Regions from separate parts of the Prevotella sp. P4-98 genome, predicted to be linked through region 2. Evidence: riboswitches for the same ligand, from Rfam matches in the RefSeq annotation. Region 2 holds a riboswitch; the other holds the start of a gene.

Region 1 (3,422 bases), on a different contig from region 2:
CCACGTCAGGTCTTCTGCCTTGCCGTTGACCTTCTCAAAAGCCTGATACATCGGTACGGTACCTACGGGAACAGGGCAGTTGCGCAGAATCCATTCGCGCGTTTCGTGGATGTCTTTTCCCGTGGAAAGGTCCATCAGCGTGTCGCCGCCCCATTTGCAACTCCATACGGCCTTTTCCACCTCTTCCTCGATGCCCGATGTGGTGGCGGAATTACCGATATTGGTATTGATCTTCACCAGGAAATTGGTACCGATAATCATCGGCTCGCTTTCGGGATGCTTGCGGTTGGCTGGGATTACGGCACGTCCCTCAGCAATCTCCTTGCAGACAAATTCCGGGGTGATGTGGGTGGTAATGCCCAATTCCTCGCAGTTCATGTTCTCGCGTATTGCCACATACTCCATCTCTTGCGTGATGATGCCCTGTTTGGCGAAGTACATCTGTGTCTCTCCCGCCTTGCGACCGTCAATCCACGGTTGACGCAATTTAGGGAGTCCCTGTTTCAGGTCGATAGCCATATCGGGGTCGCTGTACGGTCCGCTGGTGTCATAGACATAGACGGGGGCATTGGCTTCTTCATGGCGCACATCGCCCTTGAAAGTGACGGTGGGGGTGAGGTTTACCTTTCTCATACCCACGCGCAGTTCCGGATAGCGTTTTCCTTGCAGATAGACTTTCTCGGAAGATGGATAATTGATCTTGATTTTTGTTTCCATTTCTTTTATATTGAGTTATTTGGCTATTTCTTTCTCTGTAAGACGGATGAAACGTTGCATCTCTTCCACAGGACTGTCGGCATTGAGGATGGCGCCGCTTACGGCAATACCGCTGACTCCAGTTGCCATGACGTCAGGGATGTCGGAGGACAAGATGCCGCCAATGGCTACGATAGGGATGGTGATGTGGTGGAGCTTCATCTGACTGACAATACGGCGGTAACCGTCTGCACCGAGGATGGGGGACAGTTTTTGTTTGGTGGTGGTGAAGCGGAACGGACCGCAGCCGATGTAGTCGGCTCCATCGCGGTAGAGTCGTTCGACATCGTCGAAGGTGTTGGCGGTGCCGCCGATGACATATCGGCTGCCCAGGAGTTTGCGTGCCTCATTCACGGGCATATCGTTCTTGCCGAGATGTACGCCGTCGGCACCTGCCTCCTGTACCCATTCTGCATGGTCGTCGAGGATGAATGTGGCATGATATGTCTGGCAGAGTTGGCCGATGGCTGTGGCTGCCGCCAGGAACGTATCTTTCGGCGCGTCTTTCATGCGGAGCTGGATCCAGCGACATCCGCCTGCCAAGGCGAGGCGTGCTCCTTCTACGTAGTCGTAACGGTCGTTGGTGTGTGTAATAAACTGTATCATTGTATGATTAGCTTTTCTGGGTTAAACAAATGGTTTACTGGGCCGTTGCCCCTTCCTATGTTGACATCCTTGCCGGCTTCTATGGCAGAGGACAGGTAGCACTTGGCCTGTTGTATCGCTTCGGGAAGGGATGAGCCACGGGCGATAAATGAGGCAATGGCGGAGGATAGGGTGCAACCCGTGCCGTGGGTGTTGCGCGTAGTAACGGTGGGATGGGAGAATGACAACGGAGGGGTGTCGGCTTGGTAGAGTACGTCGGTCTTGGCCTGTCCTTCCAGATGTCCGCCCTTGATGAGTACCGCCCTGCAACCGAGTTGCAGAATGTGGCGGGCGGCACGTTCTGTGTCGTCTATGCTGCGGATGGAGGTGTGGGAGAGGACTTCGGCTTCGGGGATGTTGGGAGTCAGCAGGGTGCATAGGGGGAGGAGGCGTTGGCAGAATGCCTCAACCGCATGGGGTTGCATGAGTAGCGCCCCGCTCGTAGAAACCATAACGGGGTCGATCACCAATGTGGCATGGGGATAAGGGGAGAGGGTGTCGGCAATGGCACGGATGATCTCTGCATTATTGACCATTCCCACCTTGATTACCTTTGGGGCGATGTCGTCCATAACCGCCTTGATCTGTCCGGCTACGATGTCTGGACGGATGGCTTGCACCGCCTGCACGCCAGTGGTGTTCTGAACGGTGACGGATGTGATGGCGGTAGCGGCATAAATGCCCAAGGCCGACATGGTCTTGAGGTCTGCCTGGATGCCGGCTCCACCGCAACTGTCGGATCCTGCTATGGTCAGTACGCTAATATACCTCATTTTGTTTTCATTTTTCTGAGGTACATCTGCTGACGTACTTTCAAAGACGATACGGAATAGAAACAGCTTCTGGATTTCTGCCTGAACCATCAAGGCGAGAAAAAAGAAGCAATCCCTTCGGCAGCATTACCTGCATCAGGTTCTATGGGTATAATCTCAGCAACACAATCGTGACGCACCCCTTATTTCTTCTTGTAAGTATGATACAAAGGTAGTGAAAAATTACAGATAATGATGATGATGGTCTGTTATTTAAGATTTATTCACACCGACAGCGACCCAATGGGTGTTGGATCGCTGTCGGACGGAAACCAGTTTCGGTTTATTTTTCGGTATAGAACTTGATGAGGCGGGTGAGGGCTTCTTGGCAGACGGGACAGAAGTCGGGGTGCTCGTTGGTGCGCATACGACAATCTTCCTGTCCGCGCCATACGCCATGGGTGAGATAGCCGCCACCCTCTACCAGCGAGGCGCGTCCTTCATCGATGAGTTTCTGCCATTTGGCAGGATGCGTGGTGTGGGTGGTGAGGTTGGGTTCCCAGGGTTCGGTATCGGCAAAATACATGGGGTCGTCGTCACCGTAGGGATATTCGTCGCCAAGACCGCCAAAGGAGTGACCGAATTCATGAACCACCACAGGAAGGAACTGTTGGCCACGCGTGTAACAGAGGTTGTAGGAATTGTAGATGCCTCCGCCGCCATAGTGGGCTGTATTCGCCAGGATAATGATATGTTCGTAGGGTGTTCCTGCCAACAGGTCGTGAAGGCGCTTGAGGTGCAGGGTGGTCAGGTAGCGTGTGGAATAGAAGGTGTCGAAATGGCTTCCCAGGGCGGTGTCGAGCCAGATGTTCTTACCGGGTTGGCTGACGTCTGTATCATGGGAAGACGATTGGATGGCGATGATATTGAAACGATCTTGCAGTTGCTTGAATGGTTCGTGGCGAAACAGCGCCTCGGTGGCTGCACGGCAGTCGGCAAGATACTGATCCATCTGTCCGACGGTGTAGCCCTCGGCAACAAAAGCCACATGGATGCATCGGGCGGTGTCGGCAGCAGCATGAATCGTGGTGTAATGGCTCTGTTGGTGCTGGCGACGGATGAGGATGTCGGTGGGATTGACACGATGGGTCATCGATGCCATGGTGCGGGCATGATAGTCGCGCAGGGTGACGGTGATCTCTACAGCTTGGCGGGGGTAGGGAACGAGGAATACGTTTTCAAATGACCGACTGGTCTGCCGTGCTTCGG
Region 2 (3,422 bases):
TGACCTTTATCGAAACCAGTCAGTCCTGCCTTTGTCTCCTCTTCAAAGAGAAACTCATACGAAGGATTGTGAGCGATCACGGTTGAGCCTGTGATGCCATACTGTGTCAAATCTAACTTTGCCATAATAATGAAAAATATTTGAGTTTGAAATTACTATTATCCGTTTTACGGCGCAAAGTTACAAAGAATTCCGAATTTACTGGTCGGCTTTTAGTTTTTTTAGCGTTTAGATGGGCCATTTTTTGGTTAAAGTAGTTAAAAATGGGTGGTCTCGCAAATAATTGTCACGCTGACTTTGCAAAATTCCGCGAACATTTCTTATCTTTGCGGTCAAAAACCGAAGCAATCTATGAAAATTATCAATTTCGATGAAGAGAACAGCGTGATGCACCTCTATATGGCTGAATTGCGCGACAAGAATCATCAGCGCAACCGTCTGTTGTTCCGTAATAACATCAAGCGTGTGGGTGAGTTGATGGCTTATGAGATATCTAAGACGCTCGATTACAAGTTGAAATCTGTTACCACACCGTTGGGCATTTGTGATATTCAAGTGCCTAAAGATGAAATTGTTGTAGGTACAGTATTGCGTGCGGGATTGCCTTTCCATGAAGGATTCCTTCAGGTGTTTGACCGTGCAGAGAATGCTTTTGTGTCTGCCTATCGCATGTACACCAACCGCGAGCATACCGAAGTGGGCGTTCATACCGAGTATATGGCATCGCCCAGCATTAAGGGCAAGACTTTGATACTTGTTGATCCGATGCTGGCTACAGGTGGTTCGATGGCTGCTGCCATTGAAGCGCTTTACAAAACAGGTAAGCCTCGCAAGATACATATCGCCAGTGTGATAGCTACACAAGAGGGAATTGATACCATTCGTCCTGTGTTGCCCGACGATGCCACTGTTTGGTGTGCCGCCATTGATGCCGGAATGAATGAACACAAATATATCATTCCTGGCTTTGGCGACTGTGGCGACCTTTGCTACGGTGAGAAATTATAATCCTTTGGCACCATTGTCTGCATTGGACAATGGTGCTTCTATCTTATAGTTTGGCGTGCTACGCAACCGATAGGTGCGTACTCATGGCATCGGCAGTATTGCCACACGTTGGGAGGTGTGGCAATACTGCTTACACCTATTATATAATTATAAGGATGGGGAGTGGTGTGTGTAGTTTTGACGATTATTGGAATGGTAAGACAGTTTCATGTCAAGTATTGATGACCTCTGTGGACTTTATGTCAATGCAGCCGAACAGTTTGTGAGATTCGCAAAAAGTGAGAAGAGTGTACTCAAGTTTACCCAATCTGCCGATTTGTAATGATAGCTCCCGAAATCGTAGTAGAGCAAATCGTGGTCAATCCTGATAACTCCCGTTATAGTTACTTTGGTAACGGTTTCTCCTTGTAGGCTTTGTCAGGAAGAAGTGGTGGAGGTCGTGTGTTCCTCTTTGTTGCGCACAAGGTGCTCATGCTCAAAAAAATAACAATAATTTTGCAGTTTCAATTATTTATAGTAATTTTGCAATCGGTTAGCAGAGCGCTAACTAAGGGGTGCTACCTACTCGTAGAAGAGACGGAGGCTGAGAACATACCCATAGAACCTGTACAGGTAATGCTGTCGTAGGAATTTTCCTTGGACTACGTTCTTTCCCCCTTTATATAGTTTAAGGTTTATAACAAACATTCAATGAAAAGATTAAACAGGATTGCATTCAGTGTGGTGTGCTGTGTTTTTGCCAGTCAAGCCGTATGGGCACAAGCCACAATCGACACCGTCAAGGTGCACCAGCTGAATGAGGTAGTAGTAAAAGGTGTACGTGCAGCCAAGGAAGCTCCTTATGCCGTAGCCAACATTAAGAAATCAGAACTCCAGCAATTTTCTCGTACAGGAAAGGAACTCCCATTCCTCCTTTCGCGCACACCCGGCATCCTTGCATGGGGTGAGAATGGATTGGGCACTGGTACCAGCTATATGCGTATTCGTGGTGCTGCAGGTAGCCGCATCAATGTCACCCTCGATGGTGTAGCCCTTAACTCTCCTGAGGATCAGACCGTGTTCTGGGCCAATATGAACAGCTATGCCGCTCTTTTGGGTAGTGTGCAGATTCAGCGTGGTGTTGGTTCATCTACCAATGGTGATGGAGCCTTTGGTGGTAGCATCTCTATGGCTACTGCTTTCCCATCGCTTATCCCTACCGCAGAGGTGACAGGTTCGTTTGGTAGCTTCAACACCTATAATACAGGTGTCAGCTTCTCAACAGGTTTGTTGGGCAAACACCTGATCTTCGACGGTGCCTATCATGAGACCGCTACCGATGGCTATATCGATGGAACATCAGGACGATCAGGTTCTTACTATGGTGGACTGACATGGCTTGCTGACAATTTCAAGGTGAGCTACAAGAATATCGGCAACTTTGAAAAGACCGGCCAGGCATGGAATGGTGTGCTCGCCAGCGACTATGACACCAACTTCACGTTGATGAGCGATGGTATCTATACCTATAAGGATATGGATGCTGCTGGTCTCGGGAAGTTCAATATCCTGACAGCAGGATTGGTGCGCAACGGCAAGGGCGACTATACCATCGTGCCTTACACCATGCGTGATGGTAGTCTTTGGAACAAGACCACCGACAATTTCTATCAGAACCACAATATCCTTTCTGCTGTTTGGACTCCCAACGACCATTGGAGTCACAACTTTGCCGTACACTACACCTATGGTTATGGCTACTACAACGAGTTCAAGAGCCAGTCGAAATTTGCTAAGTTTGGTCTCACCTTCTATGATGCAGACGGCAATTTCGTAAAGCGTTCCGACTTTGTGCGCAAGAAGGGGCTGACCCAGCACACCTATGGCATCGTTTATAACACCAACTACAAGGATGAACACTGGGATGTTATTGGCGGATTGAACCTTCAGCAGTTCCGTGGCAACCACTGGGGCTATCTCACCTATATTGCCAATCAGGCAGCAGAAAACCAGTTCTTAGGCAGCAATGGTCAGTATAAATACTATGATTCTGATGCCCATAAGTATGACTATAGCGCCTTTGTTAAGGCCAACTATCGTTTTGCCGACAACTGGAATGTATTTGCCGATTTGCAGTTCCGTCGTGTAGAATACAAGACCGATGGTGTCAACGATAAATTTGTGGAGCAGGCTGACGGTACCTATAAGAACCAAGTATTGGACATCAACGAGAAATACAATTTCTTCAATCCGAAGGCAGGTATCAGCTATACCAACAATGGTCATAAGGCTTATGCTTCTGTAGCTTACAGCAATCGCGAACCTGAGCGCAACAACTATACCGACAACTACAACTATCCATTCCCAGAGCAAGAGAAGTTGCTCGACGTAGAGTTTGGCTATCAGTATCAGGGCAGCAACTGGCATGCCGGTGC

The links. A riboswitch is a leader RNA that binds a small molecule or an ion and turns the genes downstream of it on or off. The one in region 2 is predicted to bind thiamine pyrophosphate.
Region 1: it holds a riboswitch for thiamine pyrophosphate, as region 2 does, so the genes downstream of both, thiD (bifunctional hydroxymethylpyrimidine kinase/phosphomethylpyrimidine kinase) here and CIK96_RS10495 (TonB-dependent receptor) in region 2, are expected to answer to the same signal.

The regions. Positions count from the first base shown of each region.
Region 1 is NZ_NPJC01000001.1:4,593-8,014, forward strand. It holds gene thiC (phosphomethylpyrimidine synthase ThiC) at 1-717, opposite strand, end outside; gene CIK96_RS00035 (thiamine phosphate synthase) at 733-1,362, opposite strand; gene thiD (bifunctional hydroxymethylpyrimidine kinase/phosphomethylpyrimidine kinase) at 1,359-2,174, opposite strand; TPP riboswitch at 2,269-2,367, opposite strand; gene CIK96_RS00045 (M64 family metallopeptidase) at 2,497-3,422, opposite strand, start outside.
Region 2 is NZ_NPJC01000062.1:23,323-26,744, reverse strand. It holds gene pckA (phosphoenolpyruvate carboxykinase (ATP)) at 1-125, opposite strand, end outside; gene upp (uracil phosphoribosyltransferase) at 352-1,008, shown strand; TPP riboswitch at 1,549-1,655, shown strand; gene CIK96_RS10495 (TonB-dependent receptor) at 1,699-3,422, shown strand, end outside.